DNA from 3 places in the Cupriavidus sp. GW822-FHT06G04 genome. Region 3 is predicted to be linked to each of the others. Evidence: predicted binding sites of a transcription regulator. Region 3 holds the regulator's gene; each other region holds the start of a gene.

What was found. The regulator sigma-54, encoded in region 3, starts transcription at its own class of promoters, with help from an activator protein. The targets are predictions, from matches to a motif close to TGGCANGNAANCTGCTTT.
Region 1: AC1RKI_RS20830 (pilin) is a predicted target of sigma-54. The motif match lies at 5,055-5,072, and genes of this name have one in related genera.
Region 2: AC1RKI_RS10345 (GTP cyclohydrolase II) is a predicted target of sigma-54. The motif match lies at 2,519-2,536, and genes of this name have one in related genera.

What each region holds. Positions count from the first base shown of each region.
Region 1 covers NZ_JBXALD010000009.1:194,153-201,723, forward strand. Annotated here, with positions in the region: gene AC1RKI_RS20805 (GAF domain-containing protein) at 22-531, opposite strand; gene AC1RKI_RS20810 (Bug family tripartite tricarboxylate transporter substrate binding protein) at 531-1,508, opposite strand; gene AC1RKI_RS20815 (gamma-glutamyltransferase family protein) at 1,582-3,411, opposite strand; gene AC1RKI_RS20820 (LysR substrate-binding domain-containing protein) at 3,541-4,482, shown strand; gene AC1RKI_RS20825 (YnfA family protein) at 4,570-4,887, shown strand; gene AC1RKI_RS20830 (pilin) at 5,140-5,625, shown strand; gene AC1RKI_RS20835 (tripartite tricarboxylate transporter substrate-binding protein) at 5,718-6,716, opposite strand; gene AC1RKI_RS20840 (acyl-CoA dehydrogenase family protein) at 6,783-7,571, opposite strand, start outside.
Region 2 covers NZ_JBXALD010000003.1:664,193-671,763, reverse strand. Annotated here, with positions in the region: gene AC1RKI_RS10360 (amino acid ABC transporter substrate-binding protein) at 1-588, opposite strand, end outside; gene AC1RKI_RS10355 (acyltransferase family protein) at 801-1,904, shown strand; gene AC1RKI_RS10350 (hypothetical protein) at 2,007-2,288, opposite strand; gene AC1RKI_RS10345 (GTP cyclohydrolase II) at 2,607-3,845, shown strand; gene AC1RKI_RS10340 (URC4/urg3 family protein) at 3,842-5,143, shown strand; gene upp (uracil phosphoribosyltransferase) at 5,310-6,002, shown strand; gene AC1RKI_RS10330 (TetR/AcrR family transcriptional regulator) at 5,999-6,676, shown strand; gene AC1RKI_RS10325 (BMP family protein) at 6,785-7,571, shown strand, end outside.
Region 3 covers NZ_JBXALD010000001.1:417,917-425,487, forward strand. Annotated here, with positions in the region: gene lptC (LPS export ABC transporter periplasmic protein LptC) at 1-610, shown strand, start outside; gene lptA (lipopolysaccharide transport periplasmic protein LptA) at 676-1,323, shown strand; gene lptB (LPS export ABC transporter ATP-binding protein) at 1,343-2,143, shown strand; gene AC1RKI_RS01905 (RNA polymerase factor sigma-54) at 2,276-3,757, shown strand; gene hpf (ribosome hibernation-promoting factor, HPF/YfiA family) at 3,808-4,161, shown strand; gene ptsN (PTS IIA-like nitrogen regulatory protein PtsN) at 4,644-5,099, shown strand; gene hprK (HPr(Ser) kinase/phosphatase) at 5,161-6,132, shown strand; gene AC1RKI_RS01925 (PsiF family protein) at 6,345-6,677, shown strand; gene rapZ (RNase adapter RapZ) at 6,797-7,571, shown strand, end outside.

The DNA.
Region 1 (7,571 bases), on a different contig from region 3:
GGGCCGCGCCTGCGCGCCGACTCAGCCTTGCTGCAGGTCGCGCACTGCGCCCACGGCGAACTGGCCCAGCATGCGCAGCGCGGTGATCTCGTTCGCCGTCCACGCATCAACGTCGGCCAGATAGTTGAAGGTGCCGATCACCTTGCCGCCATGGCACAGCGGCACGTTGACCACGCCGTTCAAGCGCAGCGCGCGGATCGTGGCGATATCGTCGAACACCGCAGCCAGCGCGTCGTCGCCCTCGCCCACGAACACTTCGCCGCGCACCAGCAACTGGCGCGTCCAGGAAGTATCGCCCTTGCGCTTTTTGCCGCCCACGGGATAGGCGGCGGGGTCGGACGACCAGAGCCGTTCGATTTCGCCAGTCCGCGCGTGCCAGGCGTTGATCGTCAGCAGGCCGGGTCCGACGATGTCGAGCGTGGCCTGCCCGATCGCATCCATTGCAACCCGCGGCGTGGCGGCATCGCGCAGGCGATCGAACAGCGCATGCAGATGCGTTTGCCAGTGGCCCAGCGTATCGACGCTTGCCATCATTCCCCCTTGATGCCGAGGTCCTTGATCAGCTTGCCGTAGCGGTCCGCGTCGCGACGGAGGATCTTGCCGAACTCCTGCGGCGTCGACGTCGCCGTTTCCACGCCGATCGAATCCATCTTGGCCTTCACCTCGGGCAGCGACATCACGCGGTTGATCTCCTTGTTCAGGCGCGCAACGAGATCTGCCGGCATGTTCTTCGGGCCGAACGCGCCATACCAGACGGACAACTCGTAGCCCGGGATCGTCTCGCCCACCGTCGGCACGTTTGGCAGCAATGGCGACCGCTTGGCTTCGGTCACGGCCAGCAGCTTGAGCTTGTTGGCCTTCACGTGCGGCAGCGTCTGCGTGCCGGCCGAAAACAGCAGTTGGGTCTGCCCGGCCACGGTATCGACCACCGCCGGCGCGCCGCCCTTGTATGGGACGTGTAGCATTTCCACGCCAGCCATCTTTTCGAACAGCACCGCGCTCAAATGGTTGGTCGATCCGGGACCCGCGCTGGCATAGGCCAGCTTGCCCGGATTGGCCTTGGCGTAGGCGATCAGTTCCTTGACGTTGTTGGCCGGGACCGACGGGTTCACCACCATCGTGTTGGTCACATAGGCCAGCAGGCCGAGCGGCGTGAAATCGTCGACGCCCTTGAACGGCATGTTGGCCATCAGCGCCGGATTCATCGCGTGCGTGCTCATCGAGCCGACCAGCAGCGTGTAGCCGTCCGGCTGCGCGCGCGCCACCATGGCCGAGCCGATATTGCCCGATGCGCCGGGCTTGTTATCGACGATCACGGGCTGGCCCAGCGCTTTCGTCAGGTGTTCCGACAGCACGCGGGCGAGGATATCGGTGGAACCGCCCGCCGCCCACGGCACGATCAACGTGACGGGCTTGGTGGGATACGCATCGGCTGCGCCAGCCACGCTGGCGAACGACATGGCCAGTGCGGCGGCGCCGCACAGCAGGCTTTTCACTACGGCTCTCATCTTGCTTACTCCCCTTCTGTCTTCGAATAACAACGGCGCGCCCCGCTTTCGTCCCGAATCCGCAATGCAGCGCTCAGCGGCCCACCGCGTAACCCTGCATGCCGCGCGCATTGGCACCGGCGCGCAGCACCAGCCGGCCCTTGCCGTCTCGCTCGCGCGTGCATGCCGACATGCGCCCTTCGGACCAGTCATCGCCTACGCGAACTTCGTGCCCGCGCGCGCGCAGCGCATCGATCGTCGCGGCGGGCATGCGCGATTCCACGGTGATGCGGTTCAGCGTGGTCTGGCGCGGCCAGAACGATTGCGGGAAGTGGTCGACATGCCAGGCCGGCGCGTCGATGGCTTCCTGCAGGTTCATGCCGTGCACGGCGTGGCGCATGAAAAACGCCAGCGACCATTGGTCCTGCTGATCGCCGCCGGGCGTGCCGAACACCATGTACGGCTCGCCATCGCGCATGCACAGCGATGGCGACAACGTGGTGCATGGGCGCTTGCCCGGTGCCAGCGTGTTGTGCAGGCCCGGTTCCAGCCATGTCATTTGCAGGCGCGTGTTCAGTGCGAAGCCGAGTGCGGGAATCGTCGGGCTGGACGACAGCCAGCCGCCCGACGGCGTGGCCGCGACCATATTGCCGTGGCGGTCGATCACGTCGATATGGCAGGTGTCGCCGACGAATACTTCGCGCTCGGCCCATTCGCTGACCGGCGGCAGCGCCGCGAACGTCGGCTCACCGATGCCGAAGCGCGTATCGGCCGCGGCCAGCGTGCGCTCGGCGACAGCCAGGTCGGGCATGCGCGGCGCAACGCCCTTGAGCGCGCCCGGCTGCATCGTCGTGGCCGCGCGGTCGCCGATCAACGCCGCGCGCGCGGCCAGGTAATGCGGATTTAGCAGTGCGCACAATTGGCTTTCCACAAAACGCGGATCGCCGTACCACGCAGCGCGGTCGGCCATCGCCAGCTTGGCCGCTTCGGCAATCTTGTGGACGAATTCGACCGAGGTTGGCGCATGCGCGTCCAGCCCCGCGTGGCGCAGCATGCCAAGCTGCTGCAGGAATACCGGGCCCTGGCTCCAGATGTCGCACTTGGCCACGGCATAGCGGCCGAACTCGAGCGAAACAGGCGCTTCCACCACAGGCGTCCAGTTGGCCATGTCGTCGTAGCGCAGCAGACCGGTGTGCTTTTCGCCGGTGGTATCGCGCACAGGCGTGTTGCGGCAGTAATCGTCGATGGCCTCGGCCACGAAGCCGCGATACCAGCAATCCATGGCGGCATCGATCTGGCCTTCGCGGCTGTCGCTTTTTGCCACGGCGGTCTCGACCACGCGGGTGTACGTGTCGGCCAGCACCGGCAGTGTATGGAGCGCACCGGGGCGTGGCACCTTGCCATCGGGCAGCCAGGTATCGGCCGAGCTGTGCCATTCGTCGCGGAACAGCGCCTGCACGGCGAGGATCGCCTGCGAGATGCGCGGCACCAGCGGAAAACCGTTGCGCGCGTAGCCGATGGCCGGCGCGAGCACGTCGGCCAGATGCCACGTGCCGTGATCGCGCAGCATCGTCAGCCACGCGCCAAATGCGCCGGGCACGGTGGCGGGCATCAGGCCGATGCCGGGCATCATTTCCAGGCCCATGGCGCGCAATGCGTCGGGGTCCGCCAGCGCTGGCGCCGGGCCTTGCCCGCACACCGAGCGCGCGGCGCGATCGCGTTCGCTCCAGAACAGGATCGGCACTTCACCGCCCGGCCCGTTCAGATGCGGCTCCACCACCTGCAAGACGAATCCCGCCGCCACCGCCGCATCGAATGCGTTGCCGCCGCATTCCAGCACGCCCATTGCGGTTTGCGTAGCCAGCCAGTGCGTGGAAGCGGCGACGCCAAAGGTGCCGACGATCTCGGGCCGTGTCGTAAACATGGGTCAATGACTCCTGTTGCATGCATTTGCCTGTGGCGTCGAGTATAGGCAGATGAAATAACTTTCTGGATCGAATTACTTATCGTTGTATTACCATCCGGTTATATCGCTTTCGCCCGCCCTGCTCCGATGCCTATCGCCGCCGACAAACTGCTGCACCAGATCGTGTCCCGCCTGCGTTTGCGTCATTTGCCGCTGTTGCTGGCGCTGGAGCGGCAACGGTCCATCTCGCGCGTTGCGGCGGAAATGAACCTGTCGCAACCAGCGGTCACCAAGGCACTGCGCGAGATCGAGGACATCTTCATGACGCCGCTGTTTACGCGCACGCGCAACGGCCTGGAGCCGACCGCCACCGGCGCGGCGGTGCTGAGCCACGCGCGCATGACGATGGCCGATACGGAAGCGCTCGGGCGCCAGCTCGGCGTCATCGAGGCAGGCGGGCGCGGACGCTTGCGGATCGGCGTGATTCCGTACACCGCGCGCGCGGTGCTGGACGCCGCGCTGGCATACGGGCTCGATCAATCGCCGCGCGTGGCGGTGGTGGTGCGCGAAGGCACCACCGATGAACTGGTCACGGCGCTACGCCAGCACGAGATCGATTGCGCCATCGCGCGGTCGTTTTACCTGGCGGGCGAAGATATCGTGCAGCAACCGCTGTATCGCGAGGAGCCGGTGCTGGTGGTGCCTTCGCGCGCGGCGGCGCGGCTTTCGCGCGGCAAACTGGACTGGAAACGCCTGGCCCTGCTGGACTGGATTCTGCCGCCGCCGCACACGCCGGTCCGCCGCACGATCAATACGATGTTTGCGCTGGCCGGCGTGGCGCCGCCGCTGCCGATCGTGGAAACCTATTCGATCAAGCCGATGGCCACGCTGCTGCGCAGCCAGCCCGACGCAATCACCATCGTGCCGCGCGCCGTGGCCGCGGAACTGGTCGAGCTAGGCGACGCCGCCACGCTGCCGTTTTCGCTTAGTTGGGATTTGCCGCCGGTGGGCGTGATGTGGCGGCGCGGCACCGAAGAGAACGAACTGGTGACGGCGCTGGTGGCGGCATTGCGCGTGGCGGTTGGGTAAGGACATCGCGCATTCGACGTGCCCCGTTCGCCCGCGTGACCGCAGGCGATTAGCCGGTTCAAACATCCACAAAAAACCTCGACCGATATGAAGACAGTCGCGCTTTACCTGCTGACCGCGCTTGCCGAGATCCTTGGCTGCTATTTGCCTTACCTGTGGCTGCGCCAGGGCGCCAGCCCCTGGCTACTGCTGCCCGGCGCCGCGTCGCTGGCCATATTTGCTTGGCTGCTGACCTTGCACCCGGACGCCTCCGGCCGCGTCTACGCCGCATACGGCGGCATCTATATCGCGGTGGCGATCGTCTGGCTGTGGCTGGTGGACGGCGTGCGGCCCAGCGTCTGGGATATGACAGGTGTCACAATCGCCGTCGCCGGCATGGCCGTGATCGTGTTCCAGCCGCGCTGAGGCGAAGATTAAGGGCGGATTAACAGTCACATATTCTGACAAAAACCGTCACTATGTGGATCTTGCGTCCTACCCTACCAATGTGGGGTGACAAATTTTTGCAGATACATTCCGTTACATGTGACAAGAAATCTCACATTTCTCTGCTTTTTGCCCATTCCGTACGCTGGCACACCGATTGCTCTATATGCCCCGACAGCGCAGTTGCTGTTCCAACAAATTCAAGGGGTCAATTCCATGAAAAAAGCACGGATGGGAATCCAACGGGTACAAAAGGGCTTCACGCTGATCGAACTGATGATCGTGGTCGCGATCATCGGTATCCTGGCTGCGATTGCGATTCCGCAATATCAGTCGTATGTGGCCAAGTCGCAGGTGAATCGCGTGATCGGTGAGCTTTCGGCTCTGCGCACTGCTGCTGAGACCTGTCTTAACGAAGGGCGCACCGTAATTACGGACGGTGTGCCGGCAAACGCAACTGACTGCAACCCGGGGCGCACTCAGTCGACGTTGCTTGATGGTGCAGTCAATACGAATCAGTTGCCGACGATTGTTCTTGCAGCCGCTGCATCGACGATCTCTGGCCAATTGGGGGGGTCTGCCTCGGGTTCGGTGGCAGGGGCCACTGTGACGTGGTCCCGCTCGAGCACGGGCTCGTGGACCTGCGGAGTGACTGGAGGGGTTGCGGCTAACGGCTGGAATAACTCCTTCGCACCGGCTAGCTGCCCAGCGTCTTAATGCAAACCTAAGCAAGCTAAAAAGCCCTGGACTTTCCCCAGGGCTTTTTTCTTTTCCTCACCGCCTGAAGCAATTCAAGCGCGTCAAGCTCCTTACCCCGCCTCCCCCCGCATCCCGATCTCCTCGATCAGCTTTCCATAACGCGCATTGTCGGCCGCCACCATCTGCGTGAACTGGCCCGGCGATTGGCTCTTGCGAATTTCTCCCGCGTTGGCCTTCATCGTTGCATCAAGCTTGCCGCTGGCTTGCAGTGCCGCCACCGCATCGAACAGCTTCTTGGTCAGCGCCGCAGGCAAACCGGCAGGGGCAAACAGGCCGCTCCAGTTGTCGAGCACAAACCCGGGCGACAGAGATTCCGCCAGCGTCGGCACATCGGGGAAATAGATCGAACGCGCCGCCGATGACACGGCCAGCGGGCGGATCTGGCCGTTGCGCAGGAACGGCGCCGCCGTGGACAACACCGGCATGCCGAATTGCGTCTGGCCGCTCAGCATCGCCGTCACGATCTCGCTCGCGCCCTTGTAGGGGATATGCACGGCTTTCGTGTGTGTCTGGTGCAGCAGCGTCTCCACGGCCAGATGCGATACGCTGCCCTTGCCGCCCGATCCATAGTTCAGGCCATCGGGCTGCTTGCGCATCGCATCGACCAGATCGCGCGCGGTCTTGAAAGGCGACGACGCGGGCACGGCCAGCACCACTGGTCCGCCGGACAGCGCGGAAATCGCCGTGAAATCCTTGGCGGCGTCGTACGGCTGGTCGCGATACAGATGCACGTTGATGACATGCTGATTGGCCAGCACGCCGAGCGTGTAGCCATCGGGCTGGGCGCGCTTCAATGCGCGTGCGCCGATGATGCCGCCCGCGCCGCCGATGTTCTCCACCACCAGCGGTTGGCCCAGCACTGGCGCCAGCTCAGCTGAAATGGTGCGCGCCATCGAATCCGGCGCGGTGCCGGCGATAAAAGGCACGATCAGGCGGATCGGACGCGACGGATAGGGGGCGGCAGCCATGGCCAGGCGGCCTGTCATGCCATTCAATGCTGCGGCGCCGGCCGCAGCGCCCGCGGTGGCAAGCCACTGTCGACGATTCATGTTTGTCTCCTGTCGTTGGGCGCGCCGTCTGGGCGGCGTCGCCGTCGAGGTTGTGGTCCTGGCGAATCAGGCCGCGCCCGGATCGAGAATGGCCTTTGCGATGGTGTTGCGCTGGATTTCGCTGGTGCCCGTGAAAATGCGGAACATCCGCAGCTTGCGCCAAGTCTGCTCTACCGGATGACCGCGCGTGACGCCCACGTTGCCGTGGATCTGCACCGCCTTGTCGGCCACCTCGAAGCAGCGTTCGGACACGAACAGCTTGCACGCCGCCGCCTTCATGCGCAGGTCCGCGCCGGCATCGGCCAGCATCGCGGTCTGCGCGATCATGCTTTCGCACGCCCACAGCGCCGCCGCCATATCAGCCAGCATGTGCTGGATGGCCTGGAAGCGCGCGATCGGTCCGCCGAACTGCCGGCGCTGGCCCGCATATTCCACCGACGCCTGGTACGCGCGCGTAGCCAGACCCAGCATCGACGGGCAGTGCAGCAGCCGATTCACGTTGATGCGCGACATGCCAAGCTTGAAGCCCCTGCCCTCGCCGCCAAAAATGTTGGCGCGCGGCACGCGCACGTTTTCGAAGCGGATATCGCCATCGATATGCTGGCCCGACATCGGCACGTATTCGGTGCTCACCGTCACGCCCGGCAAGTCCAGATCGACCAGCACCGCGGTGATGGCCGGCGGCGACGTCGTGGCGTCGGTCACGCACATCACGATGGCAAAGTCCGCGAACGGCGCGCCGCTAATGTAGTGTTTCTGGCCGTTGATCACCAGCTCGTCGCCGTCGACGACGGCACTGGTGCGGATGCTCTGCGCATCGGATCCCGAATGCGGCTCGGTCAGCGCGAAGCAGGT
Region 2 (7,571 bases), on a different contig from region 3:
CAGCAGGAACGATTCGCCGTGGTCCTTGGCGTAGACGTCGCGGAATCCGTATTCGCTCTTGAGGCGGCGCACGTGGCGATCGCCGGTCGATCCGGCGCTGGTCACCACGGTCTTGCCCCGCAGGTCGTCAAACGACTTGATGCCCGAATCGGCGCGCACCAGCATGCGCACGGTGGACACATAGTGCGACACGCTGAAGGCCACCTGTTTCTGACGTTCGAGCGTATTGGTGTTGGGCGCGCAGTCGAGGTCGACCAGTCCGTTGACGACGGCCGGCACGCGATTCTGCGGCGTCAGCGGCAGCCAGCGCACCTTGAGGTCCTTCAACCCCAGCTTGTGCTTGGCGGCGTCGGCCACGCGCAGGCACAGATCCACGGCATAGCCGGCCGGCTGCCCCTTGTCGTCGCCAAATGAAAACGGCAGCGCCGATTCGCGGTAGCCAAGCGTGATGGTGCCGGTTTCGCGGATCTTGTCGAGCACGGGGCTTTGGGCGTGGGCGGCCGGCGCCAGGACGGCCGTGAGTGCCACGGCGGCGGCGATGCGTTGAACGGAACGGTGGAGCGAGCGGAAGAATACAGGCGACGACATGGGCGGGGTCAGGCTAGCAAAGACGCAAGGGTATACCCGGCCCCTGACAGGGCGAAGTATTTGTTTCTTATTAGCTAATTCCCAAATGTGGGGCGCAGGCGGCCCCGCCGGGCGCACATGTATCGGCGCTTACAAAGGTTACGCACCATCCACATTCCCACGCGCACTGTTCCGGGTACAATGCGGGCCATTTTGTATCTTTCCTATAACAAATGAGCCCCCGTCCTTCCCGTCTGGCATGTATCGATGCCCTGAAGGCGGTCAGCTCACAGCTGATCGTGCTGCACCACCTGGCCTTCTACGGCCCCATGTCCGATGCCGCCCACGCTCTGGCGCCCGGACTGATCGGCTGGCTGGCCGATTACGCGCGCATCGCGGTGCAGGTGTTTCTGGTGATTAGCGGATTCCTGGCGGCGCGCAGCCTGGCGCCGGCCGGCCACCTGACCACGCCGCGGCCGCTGGCGACCGTATGGCGGCGCTATCAGAAACTGGTGGTGCCTTATGCCGCGGCAATCGTGATCGCCATCGTCGGGGCGGCCGTCGCCCGAACCTGGATGCACCACGATTCGATCCCCGCGGCGCCTCAGCTCGCGCAATTTGTCGCGCATATCCTGCTGCTGCACAACATTCTCGATGTCGATGCGCTATCGGCCGGCGTCTGGTATATCGCCATCGATCTGCAACTGTTCGCGCTGCTGGTTTTCACGCTGTGGCTTGGCCGCGCCGTATCGCGCAACGCGCTGGCGCTCGGCGTGCCGTTGGTGGCGGCGCTGGCCGGGTTGTCCCTGTTCTGGTTCAACCGCGATGCCAGCTGGGACATCTGGGCCGTCTATTTCTTTGGCGCCTATGGCATGGGAGTGCTGGCCTTCTGGGCGTCCAATCCCGAGCGTTCGCCGATGTCGCTGATCGTATTGGCGGCGATGGGCGCGGCCGCGCTGGTGGTCGATTTCCGCCTGCGGATCGCCGTGGCGCTGGCTACCGCGCTGCTGCTGGCCGTCTCGCGCCGCGGCGGCAGGCTGGAGCACTGGCCCGGCGGCCGGCTCACCGCGTATTTCGGCAAGATCTCCTATTCGGTATTCCTGGTGCATTTTCCGGTCTGCTTGATGGTCAACGCCGTGGTGACGCACGTTGCGCCCGGCAAGCCGATGGCCAATGCGGTGGGCATGGTGCTGGCGTGGATCGCCAGCAATGTCGCTGGCGCGGCGTTCCATCGCCATGTTGAAGCGGGCAATCCGCTGCGCAGGCTGGTTGACTGGCTGACGGCCGATCTGCCGTCCCGTGCGCGTGGGCGCATCGGGGAACGCGTGGGCGGCTGACCGTTATCCGCGCAGTGACGCCTGAAATACAAACGGCACGTTCTCACCGAGCGTGCCGTTTTTGTTTTGGCGAGCGAAGAAAACGAAATTGCGCACCGCGCTTCAGGCGAACGTGGGCCGCAGCTCGCGCAGCGTGTCCGGATCGGAAATGATGCGGTCCCAGATCACTTGCGACCCCACCTCGGGAGGTTGCTTTTCCAGGTCCTGGTCGCCCGAAACGACGCAGCGCACGCGCGGTTGCTCGCCCTGCATGACCATCGCGCAGGCCTTGGGCAGCGGCGATGCGGTTTCAGCGGGACCGGCAAAGGCGGTGGCGGGGACGACGACCACCGCAGACATGAACAACAGGGCGCGGACGACAACGGTGGCGGGCAGCTTCTTCACGATCAACTCCAGGGGCGACGTGAGCCGGTACGGCTCGATGCCCTGAAGTATTGAAATTGCCCGACCCTTGCGGAATAGCCGCGACCCTAAAACTCCAGCCCGCGCACGGAGGCGTGCGCATGCACCGACATGTATCGTTTGCGCCCCCGATCAGCGATGTGTCGACATCTGTTGCGCACATGCACGGTGCGTACGGGATGCCACTAACCGTAACAACCCCACTTGGGCGTTGGCATGAGTGTTGCCTAGTATGGATTCATAAACCTGACCATTTGGTCAGGTTCCAGTACCGGCACGATGCCGGGAGACGAGGCTGCCATGTCCGACCATATCGTCCTGACCTCACACGCGCGCCGCGACAAGCCGGCCGAACCCATCCACTGGGGCGCGCCCACGGCGGCCGAACGCGGACCTGTGATCGCCAGCCTGACCGATCCGGTACAGCGCAACGTCATCGGCACGCACGCCGGCGCCTATGCGATCTATCGCGCGCTGGCAGTGGCGTCGGGCAGCCTGCAACGCGCGCACCGGCCGGACCTCACCGACACCGCGCCGGCCGAGACCATCGGGCCGCATGATCAGTGGGGCGACCCGGACAAGATCGTATCGCTCGATCCCTGGGGGCATCTGGTTTCCAGCGTGTTTGCCGATCGCATCGCCGCGGGCTTCGACATTCGCCCGACCATCGCCATCACGCGCGCGCATATCAACATGCCGGAACTGATCGCGGCCATCGCGGCGGGCCGTCTGAAACCGGACGGCGAAATTCTCTACGCCAACGGCGATGTGCGCGTGACCAAGGCCGCGATCGATCCGGTCTGGTATCTGCCCGGCATCGCCCGGCGCTTCAACATCAAGGAAAGCGTCCTGCGGCGCAGCCTGTTCGAGCAGACCGGCGGAATGTTTCCGGAACTGGTCACGCGACCGGACCTCAAGGTGTTCCTGCCGCCGATCGGCGGTATGACGCTGTACTTCTTTGGCGATGTCGCCAAGCTCGGCCAGCCCGACACCAAGGTGGCATGCCGCGTGCACGACGAATGCAATGGCTCGGACGTGTTCGGTTCCGATATCTGTACATGCAGGCCTTATCTCGCGCATGGCATCGAGGTGTGTATCGAGATGGCGCAGCAGGGCGGCGTAGGCCTGGTGGTCTATAACCGGAAGGAAGGCCGTGCGCTGGGCGAAGTCACAAAGTTCCTGGTCTACAACGCGCGCAAGCGGCAGGTGGGCGGCGATCGCGCCGAAACCTATTTCGCGCGGACCGAATGCGTGGCGGGCGTGCAGGACATGCGGTTCCAGGAACTGATGCCCGATGTATTCCACTGGCTCGGCATCCGGCGCATCGATCGTTGGGCCTCGATGAGCAATATGAAACATGGCGCGCTGACCGCGCAGGGCATCGAAGTGGTCGAGCAGGTGGCGATCCCCGAGGCGCTGATTCCGGCCGATGCGCGCGTGGAAATCGATGCGAAGGTGGCGGCGGGTTACTTCACCAGCTATTCGCCGCCTGACGCCAACGAACTCGCCCTGGCAAAGGGCAGGGGGTTGAACGAATGAACGAGTATCCCGCAGGGGAAGCGTCCGGTTCCGGCACGGGCAGCGGCTGGCACAGCCCGGTTCCCGCCGATCATCCCGCGTCCGCGCTGCTCAGTGGCGAAGCGGTGCGCACCCATTGCAAGGCGGTGACCGAGTATGTTGCGGCGGGCGAGTCGGACCTGTTCACATGGCATGCGGATCGCGTCCACGCGATTGCCGACTATGTCGCCGCGACGATCCGCCGCCGCTATCCCGATCTGCAGGTTCCCTACCACAGCCGCTGGCGCCATTTCGAAAGCGGCGGGCCGGGACAGGACGCGATCAATCGCTGGCAGATCCTGTGCGAGCGCGCGGGCATGTCGGGCGCCGAGCATTGCACCGAACGCGCGCGCATCGGTATCGATCTTGTGATTCCAAGCGTGTTGCTCGATGCCGGCGCGGGACCCGACTGGCGCTACCGCGATCCCGCCAGCGACATGATGCTGACGCGTTCGGAAGGGCTCGGCGTGGCCAGCTTCGATCTGTTCGCCAGGGGCGGTTTTTCTGCGGAGCCCGGCGATCCGCTGCGCGCCGACGCCGAACGCCTGGCGCGTATCGACGCATCGACGATTGCCACGGCGTTCCAGGTGGCGCAGCACAATCCGCTGGTTGGCCTGGAAGGGCGCGCGGGGCTGTTGCGACGCCTCGGCGAGGTGATGCAGGCCACGCCCGCGGTGTTCGGCACGCCGGCGCGGCTGGGCAATCTGTTCGACTATCTGGCCGCTCACGCCCAGGACGGCCGCATCGAAGCCGGTTTCGTGCTGCGCACGTTGCTGGTGGCGCTGGGCCCGGTGTGGCCGGGCAGAGTGCAGCTCGACGGGATTTCGCTGGGCGACTGCTGGCGTCACCAGGCTGCGCCGGACGGGCTGGTGCCGTTCCACAAGCTCACCCAATGGCTCACCTATTCGCTGCTGGAGCCGCTCGAGGACGGCGGCTTGGTCGTGGTGGGGCTGGACGCGCTCACAGGCCTGCCGGAGTACCGCAATGGCGGGCTGCTCTACGACTTCGAACTGACCGTGCCGCGCGATAGCGAATTCGCCCATCGCACGCACACGGTGGACGAGCCCGAGATTGTCGAATGGCGTGCGCTGACCGTGACGGGGCTCGATCTCGTGGCCGATGGCGTGCGGCAGGCGCTGGGTTTGTCGGCCGATGAATTCCCGCTGGCGCGCGTGCTGGAAGGCGGCACCTGGGCCGCCGGGCGACGTATCGCCGCGCAACGCCGCCCGCCCGGCGGGCCGCCGCCCTTTGCAATCCAGAGCGACGGCACCGTGTTCTGACGCCTTTTATCGCGCAACGCTACGTAATGCGCCGCGCAGGACGCGGCGCCGAACGTGGCAACCACAGTAGTCGCCAACGCAAACGCAGTGTCAGTCAGCCAATGCGAGGCGGGCGAGGGCCCGCTGCGTCCGGCCCATGCAAACGCCTGAAACCAAGGAGCGCATCATGAACGACATGTCCGCCGCGGCCCAACCCGTCGCGCAGGCTTTTGCCGAAACCGGGGCTGCATCGCCAGCGTTAATGGTGGTCAACCATCCGCTGGTACAGCACAAGGTCACCCTGGTGCGCAGCGAGGACACCACCACCGACAACTTTCGCCGCCTGGTGCGCGAAATCAGCCAATTGCTGACATACGAGGCCACGCGCGATCTGGCCATGGAAACCGTGGCGATCAAGACGCCGATCGCGCCGATGCAATCGCCAGTGCTGTCGGGCAAGAAGCTGTGCCTGGTGTCGATCCTGCGCGCAGGCAATGGCTTTCTCGACGGCATGCTCGACCTGTTGCCAGCCGCGCGCGTCGGGCATATCGGCCTGTATCGCGACCCCGAAACGCTGGAACCGATCGAGTATTACTTCAAGATGCCCGAGGACATCCAGGAACGCTTTGTAATCGTGGTCGATCCGATGCTGGCCACCGGCAACTCGGCCATTGCTGCGATCAACCGCCTCAAGGAGGCGGGCGTGACCACCATGAAATACGTCTGCCTGATCGCCTCGCGCCCCGGTCTGCACGCGTTGCAATCGGCGCATCCGGACGTCGCCATCGTGACCGCGGCGATCGATGACGAATTGAACGAGCACGGCTACATCGTGCCCGGTCTGGGCGACGCCGGCGACCGGCTGTATGGCACCAAATGATGGCCGCGCAGGCATGCGCGCCCCTGGCGCGCGAATCGGCCGGGCGTATTCGCCAGGAGAACGAGGCGCTGATCCTGCGCGCGGCGGAACATGTCTTCGCCCGCGCGGGATTTGCCGGCGCCACCATGGCGGACATCGCCACGCGCGCGGGCGTGCCGAAATCGAATCTGCATTACTACTTTCGTACCAAGCAGGCGCTGTATCGCGCCGTGCTGGCGCATACGCTGCAGCTGTGGCTATCAGAGACGGACATCATCAGCGCCGAGCACGATCCACGTCTCGCACTGGAACAGTACATCCGCGCCAAGATGCGGCTTTCTGCCAGTCACCCCGACGCGTCGCGCGTGTTCGCCAATGAACTGCTGCACGGCGCACCGGAAATCGGCGGCGTACTGCGTCAGGTGCTGCACGAGCTGATCGAGCGAAAGGCCATGGTGATCCGCGCATGGATCGACGACGGCCATATGGCGCCCGTCGATCCCTACCACCTGTTTTTCACGATCTGGGCATCGACCCAGACCTATGCCGATTTCGAAGCGCAAGTCTGTGCCGTATTGGGCGTGAGCCAGCTCGATGCGGAGGACTTCGAGCGCGCCACGGAGCATCTGGTGACGCTGATGCTGCGCGGCTGCGGGCTGCGCGAGGAAAGCCGCGGTGCGGCTGGCGCGCCATAGCCGCAAGGCATTGCCACGAATATCGCTGTCAAATCACGCGCTACGCGCGCGCACAACGTAGAAAAGGGGAGTGAATTCATGCACAACGGAAGCGATCGCCGCAACTGGATGAAGGCCGCCGCAGCCGCCGCGGCGCTGGCCGCTATCGGTTTGTCGCCAGCGGCCTACGGCCAGTCGAAGATCAAGGTGGCCGCGGTCTACACGGTGCCCGTGGAGCAGCAGTGGGTGTCGCGCATCCACAAGGCGCTCAACGAGGCCAAGTCGCGTGGCGAGATCGACTACGTGTTTTCTGAAAGCGTGTCGAATGCCGATTACGAACGCGTGATGCGTCAGTATGCGGAACAGGGCTCGGCGCTGATCGTTGGTGAATCGTTCGCGGTGGAAGGCGCGGCGCGCAAGGTGGCAAAGGACTATCCGAAGACCGCTTTCCTGATGGGATCGTCGGGCAAGCCGCAGGCGCCCAACTTCTCGGTGTTCGACAACTACATCCAGGAGCCGTCGTACCTGACTGGCATGATCGCGGGCGGCATGACCAAGACCAACCATATCGGCATGGTCGGCGGCTACGCGATTCCGGAAGTCAATCGCCTGATGCATGCGTTCATGGAAGGCGCACGCGAGGTCAATCCGAAGGTGAAGTTCACGGTCAGCTTTATCGGCTCGTGGTTCGATCCGCCCAAGGCCAAGGAGGCCGCGTTCGCGATGATCGACAAGGGCGCCGATGTGCTCTACGCCGAGCGCTTTGGCGTGTCCGACGCCGCTAAGGAGCGCGGCAAGCTGGCCATCGGCAACGTGATCAACACGCAGCCGCAGTATCCAACCACGGTGGTGGCCTCCGCGTTGTGGAACATGGAGCCGACCATCGCCGCCGCACTCTCCAAGGTGAAGTCGGGGC
Region 3 (7,571 bases):
CCGACTCACCGGCATGATCCTGCGGCTGTTGCCGCTGTTGCTGATGGCCATCGTCGCGGGCGCCACGTTCTGGTTGGTACAGCTGAATTCGCCACGCGAGGATGTCGAGCAGTCGCGCATCAAGCGCCACGAGCCCGACTACTGGATGGAAAACTTCTCCGCGACCGAACTGGCCGTGGACGGTTCCACCAAGATACGCTTCACGGGCGTGAAGATGATCCATTACGAGGACGACCAGACCTACGACGTCACCACACCGGCCATGCGTGCGTACCAGCCCGATCGCCCGCCGGTCACGGCCAATGCAAAGCGCGGCGTCATGAACGCCGAAGGGTCCATCATCGACCTGTACGGCGATGCGTTCATCGTGCGCCAGGCCGGCGTGGATCCGGCCAAGGACCCGCGCATGACCGCCGCGTCGCAATATTTTCAATTGCTGGTCAACGACGACATCGTCAAGACCGACAAGGCCGTGCAGTTGACGCGCGGGCCCTCGGTGATGACGGCCAACGGCCTGATCTTCAACAACGTCACCCGCGAAGTACAATTGCTGGGTAACGTGCACGGCACCATCATCATGAATTCGCCGGGACGGCCGCCGGCCCAATGATCCGCAGGCGCCGCGCTTCGTCGCCGCAGGGTCGCCGCCGTCCTTATCTCACCACTCGCCCTAACATGACCGCTCCCTTGACGACATCGTCCTGTCGCCGCATCGCGCCCGCCCTGGTGGCGGCAATCGCCGCCCTTGGCCTGACGCTGGCCATGCCGGCGTTAGCCGAACGCGCCGACCAGGGCAAGCCGCTGGTGCTCGAAGCCGACAACGCCAGCTACGATGACGTCAAGCAGATCTACACGCTCACCGGCAACGTAGTGCTGACCAAGGGCACCATGGTCCTGAAGTCGGACGCCGCGGAGTTGCGCACCGACCCCGAGGGGTATCAGTACGCGATCGCCACCGCCAAGCCCGGCCGTCAGGCCTATATCCGGCAAAAGCGCGACGGCGTGGACGAATACATCGACGGCTGGGGCGATCGCATCGAATACGACGGCAAGTCGGAAATCAACAAGCTGATAGGCCATGCGCGCGCGGCCCGCGTGTCGGGCGTGGGCGCGAAGATCATCGACGAAATCCGCGGCGCCGTGATCACGTACGACAGCCGCAACGAGTTCTATACCGCCACGGGCGGCGACAGCAACACCGCGGCCGGCAATTCGTCGGGCCGCGTACGCGCCGTGCTTTCGCCCCGCTCCGACGCCAGCGCACCCGCCGCGGCCGGCGCGCCGCTGAACCTGAAGCCCTCCGACACGCCAGCCAAGCCCTGAACGCCCCAGACAGCCCCAGATGAACGATACCGCCACGCTCGCCGCCTCTGCCCCGTCTTCCGCATCCGCCGTCCGCGCCGACAGCAGCACGCTGATCGTGCGCCACCTGAAAAAGCGCTACGGCTCGCGCACGGTGGTCAAGGACGTGTCGCTCGACGTCAAGAGCGGCGAGGTGGTGGGACTGCTGGGGCCGAACGGCGCCGGCAAGACCACATCGTTCTACATGATCGTCGGCCTGGTGGCGCTGGATGAAGGCGATATCGTGCTCGACGACGAGCACATCAGCGGCCTGGCGATTCACGAGCGTGCGCGCATGGGGCTGTCCTATCTGCCGCAGGAAGCGTCGGTGTTCCGCAAGCTGAACGTGGAAGAAAACATCCGCGCCGTGCTGGAACTGCAGCGCGAAAACGGCAAGCCCCTCTCGAAAGCCGAGATCGACCGCCGGCTGGATTCGCTGCTCGATGATCTCCAGATTGCGCATCTGCGCAATAATCCGGCGCTGTCGCTGTCCGGGGGCGAACGCCGCCGCGTGGAAATCGCGCGTGCGCTGGCCTCCGCGCCGCGCTTCATCCTGCTCGACGAGCCGTTTGCCGGCGTGGACCCGATCGCCGTGGGCGAAATCCAGCGCATCGTCAGTTTCCTCAAGGCACGCAATATCGGCGTGCTGATCACAGACCACAATGTGCGCGAAACGCTCGGTATCTGCGACCACGCGTACATCATCAGCGAAGGTACGGTGCTGGCCGCCGGGCAGCCCGAGGAAATCATCGCCAACGAGTCCGTGCGGCGCGTCTACCTGGGCGAAAACTTCCGCATGTAATGCCGGTTGTCCGACAGCGCGGAAAATCTTCCCGCGCTTTCGTCAACTAGCCGTTGGCGATCACGAAGTCGAAGCGATAGACGACAGCAATTTCCGTTCCAACATCGGAAAGATGCGCATAGAATAGGTCGCATGAAACCTTCGCTTCAGCTTCGCCTTTCACAGCATCTTGCCCTGACACCGCAACTGCAGCAGTCGATCCGGCTGCTGCAGCTTTCCACGCTGGAACTCCAGCAAGAGGTCGAGCAGGCCCTCACGGAAAACCCCCTGCTGGAACGCGAAAACGACTGGATCGAAAGCCCCTTGCGGGTGTCGGCCGATGGCTCCGTGAACCTGCAGAGCGCACCCGCGCCGGCTCCCTCGGAGCCCAAGGCCAATGGCGACGATCGGCAGGACAGCCAGGCAAGTGGTGAGGACGACAGTTACGGCGATTCCGGCGGCGAAGACTACGGCAGCGACTGGAGCCTCGACGATTTCGCGCGACGTCCGCAGGGTGACGATGACGAAAAAACGCCGATGCAATTGCGCGAGGCCGATCCCACGCTGCGCGAATTCCTGATGGAGCAGCTAACGCCGCTGAAAATCTCGGTACGCGACAAGGGCCTGGCTATCTTCCTGATCGAATCGCTCGACGACGACGGCTACCTGAGCGCGTCGCTCGAGGAAATCTGCGGGGAACTCCCCGAGGAACTCGAATTCGAAGTCGATGAAGTGCACGCCATGCTGACGTTGCTGCAGAGCTTTGATCCGCCCGGCGTGGGCGCGCGCAACGCGGCTGAGTGTCTGAGTCTGCAGTTGCGGCGTTTGAAGCATCCGCAGCGCGAGTTGGCGTTGTCTATCGTCAATCATCACCTGGAACTGCTGGCCGTGCGCGACTACACGCGGCTCAAGAAAGCGCTCCAGGTTGACGAAATTGCATTAAAGGCCGCGCATGAGTTGATTCGGTCGCTTGCGCCGTATCCGGGGCATGCTTATAGCCGCCCGGAAGCGGATTTTGTGGTGCCGGACGTATTTGTGCGCAAAAGTGGAAACGGGTGGATTGCGCACCTGAATCCCGATGTCATGCCGCGTCTGCGCATCAACGACATGTACGCGCAAATCTTGCGCGGTGCAAAAGGCGAAGCGGGTGCGGCGGGACTGCAGCAGAAGCTCCAGGAGGCGCGGTGGCTCATCAAGAACATCCAGCAGCGTTTCGATACGATCCTGCGTGTGGCGCAGGCAATCGTAGAGCGTCAAAAGAACTTTTTCTCGCACGGGGAAATCGCAATGCGCCCCTTGGTTTTGCGGGAAATTGCCGATACACTCGGTTTACATGAGTCGACCATTTCCCGGGTGACTACGAACAAATACATGGCCACACCAATGGGTACTTTCGAGTTGAAGTACTTCTTTGGCAGCCACGTCTCCACCGAGACGGGCGGTGCGGCCTCCTCCACGGCGATCCGCGCGCTGATCAAGCAACTGATAGGAGCCGAAGACCCCAGGAATCCCCTTTCCGACAGCCGCATCGCCGAATTGCTGGGCGAGCAGGGTTTCGTGGTTGCACGCCGCACTGTGGCCAAATACCGCGAAGCGCTGAAGATCCCCGCAGTCAATCTCCGCAAGTCTTTGTAGCCGAGCCGCAACCGCCTGCCTGGTGCGGCTCTTTCAGAAGGAGAAGCGCTATGAACTTCAAGATCAGTGGACACCACCTCGACATCACGCCGCCGTTGCGTGAGTACGTGGAAACGAAACTGGAGCGAATTGTCAGGCATTTCGATCAGGTCATTGGCGTGAGTGTGCTGCTATCTGTCGATAACCATAAGGAAAAGGACCGGCGTCAGTACGCGGAAATCAACCTGCATCTCAAGGGCAAGGACATCTTTGTCGAAGCGCATCACGAAGACCTGTACGCGGCCATCGACTGTCTGGTCGACAAGCTCGATCGGCAAGTGATCCGCTACAAGGACCGCGTGCAAGGCCACGACCGTGAGGCGGTCAAGTACCAAATGGCAGCCGCGCAACTACAGCAACAATAAAGCGGCGGCAACGCACTAAAAGTTGCCCCTTAGAGGATCGATAGGAAGAGAGCAAAGCCGCGCATCTGCGCGGCTTTTTTGATTCCCGGGTTTCGGCGAGGCAGAAATTCGGTCCGTTACCGCGAAACCACGGCCAGCAGCATTTGATGCATCCGGGGTGTTCGCATCTCGCGCGGCTCGGTGTATGCTGCGCCATACAAATACAACGGCAGAACGGTCCCGATGGCTGTCCGGCGAAAAGCGCAAGGCGAATGACCCTGCGATGTGCCGGCACCCAACGGGTGGGCAAACCGGCTGGCAATATCGCGGCACCACACGCGACGCCGGCACTGCATCGCACAAGTGCGCTGCAGCCCTGCTCTATAATGGCCGGACGCTCCAATGCGGGCGTCTATTCCATAGCACTCGATATCCTGTTTGCCCAATTCGGCGGGACGGTTCATGCGCGCCGGTTCGCCACCCTGACTTCTCGTGCATCGCCCATGAATCGTTTGGCCAAATTGTTGCCACCCGGCAATATCAACCTTGACGTCACCGTCACCAGCAAGAAGCGCGTCTTCGAGCAAGCCGGGCTCCTGTTCGAGAACAACCATGGCGTGGCCCGGGCCACCGTCACGGATAATCTCTTCGCTCGCGAATCGCTCGGTTCCACCGGCCTCGGCGCGGGCGTGGCCATTCCGCACGGCCGCATCAAGGGTCTGAAGCAACCGCTGGCAGGATTCATGCGGCTGGCCGAGCCCATTCCATTCGAATCGCCCGACGGCAAGCCGGTATCGCTGCTGATTTTCCTGTTGGTGCCGGAACAGGCCACCCAGCAGCACCTCGAAATCCTCTCGGAAATTGCCCAGTTGTTATCGGACCGCGAAATGCGCGAGGGCCTGGCGACATTGCCGACGCCGGAGGCCGTTCACCAGTTGCTTACCGAATGGCACCCCTGATCCCGCGGCTCGCCGTTCCGGCTCCCTGAGCACACCGTCCCCTTCCAGAAAGTCATCCCGCATGGAACTCACCGGCGTCACCTCGCAGTCGATCTTTGACGACAACGCAGCCGACATCAAACTCTCGTGGGTCGCCGGACTGGAAGGAGCCGATCGCGCCTTTGACGTCGAATTTGCCCGCGAAGCCACCTCTGCGGCCGATCTGGTCGGCCACTTGAACCTGATCCACCCGAACCGGATCCAGGTGCTTGGCAAACCCGAAATCCTTTATTACCAGCGGCTTGACGACGAGCCGCGCAAGCGCCAGATGGGCGAACTGATCCTGCTGGAGCCGCCGTTCCTGGTGGTGGCCGATGGCATGGAGCCACCGCCGGACCTGGAATTGCGCTGCACGCGCTCGTCCACGCCGTTGTTCACGACGCCGGTGTCGTCGGCGGCCGTGATCGACCATCTGCGCCTGTATCTGTCGCGCATTTCCGCACCGCGCGTGACGATGCACGGCGTATTCCTGGACATTCTGGGAATGGGCGTGCTGATCATGGGCGAATCCGGGCTCGGCAAGAGCGAACTCGGGCTGGAACTGATCTCGCGCGGGCACGGCCTCGTGGCCGACGACGCGGTGGATTTCGTGCGACTGGGCCCCGATTTCATCGAAGGCCGCTGCCCGCCGCTGCTGCAGAACCTGCTCGAGGTGCGCGGCCTGGGCCTGCTCGATATCAAGACGATCTTTGGTGAAACGGCGGTGCGCCGGAAAATGAAGCTGAAGCTGGTCGTGCAGCTGGTGCGCCGCAACGACGGCGAATTCGAGCGGCTGCCGCTCGATTCCCAGTACCTTGACGTGCTTGGCCTGCCGATCCACATGGTGAAGATCCAGGTGGCGGCCGGTCGAAATCTCGCCGTGCTGGTCGAAGCTGCAGTCCGCAACACGATCCTGCGCCTGCGCGGCATCGACACATTGCGCGATTTCATGGACCGCCAGCGCGCCGCCATGCAGGCCGACGTGGTGTCGCGCGGCCAGGGCAGACTGCTCTGAGGCCGCGCCGATCCGCTCGTCGGCATCTTTCATACGCCCGCTCCACGCGGGCGTTTTCATTTGCTTACAAGGCCTGGCGGGCCGCGCGTCAACGGCCTGGGGATGCGCGCCGTTGTGTGCTGTAATGGGCGCGAGTCCAGTCCGATACCGCCAGCCAGCCCTCACGACCATGGCGCGCGGCCACGATGTGTTTCCACAGCCAGGAGAGAAGCATGAAAAAACTGATCGCGATGTGTGTGCTGGTGACCCCGCTGTTCGCCACGGGCGCGTTTGCCCAGAGCGCTTCCGCTCCGGCCGCCGAAAAATCCGCAAAGACGGCGCAGCAGGAAAAGATGTCGGCCTGCAGCAAGGAGAACAAGGGCAAGAAGGGCGACGACTACAAGAAAAGCATGAGCAATTGTCTGTCGGGTAGCGCCCCGGCCGCCGCCGAGCCTAAGACCCAGCAGGAAAAGATGTCCGCCTGCAGCAAGCAGAACAAGGGCAAGAAAGGCGACGATTACAAGAAGAGCATGAGCGACTGCCTGTCCGCGAAGCCAGCTGCATGATTTCTGGCAAAACTGGCAGTTTTCTCTAGTAACCATGGCGAATCCTGTGCGATTCGCCATGATTGCTTCCAACAGACTGTCATGACGCAGCCACGTCGCGGTGCTATCCTTGCGTCGCTATGCGGATCATTCTTATCACCGGAATTTCCGGCTCCGGCAAGTCGGTCGCCCTGAACGTCCTGGAAGATGCGGGCTACTACTGCGTCGATAACCTGCCGGCACAGTTCATCCCCGATCTGACGACCTATCTGGCCGACCAGGGCTACACGCATCTGGGCGTCGCCACCGATATTCGCAGCCGCGAATCGCTGGCCCGCCTGCCTGACACCGTGCGCGAGCTTTCCGCAAATCACCAGGTGCAGGTGCTGTTCCTGACCGCCAACACCGATGCGCTGGTGCAGCGCTATTCCGAAACGCGCCGCCGCCATCCGCTTTCCACGCGCGTCGAATCGGCCAGCCAGCCGGGCACGCCCAACGATACGTCGCTGATCGAAGCCATCGAGATGGAGCGCACGCTGCTGAGCCCGCTGGCGGAATCGGCGCACCGCATCGACACCAGTAATGTCCGCACAAATGTGCTGCGCAGCTGGATCAAGGAACTGCTGCAGAACGACAGCCAGCCGCTGACGCTGCTATTCGAGTCGTTCGGCTTCAAGCACGGCGTGCCGAGCGACGCCGACCTCGTTTTCGATGTTCGATCGCTGCCCAACCCGTACTACGACCTTGCGCTGCGCCCGCTCACGGGCCGCGACGCGCCGGTGATCGATTTCCTGCAGAGCCAGCCGATGGTGCTTGCCATGGCCGACGATATCCGCGCCTACGTGGAGAAGTGGCTGCCGAGTTTCATCGCCGACAACCGCAGCTACCTGACCGTGGCCATCGGCTGCACGGGCG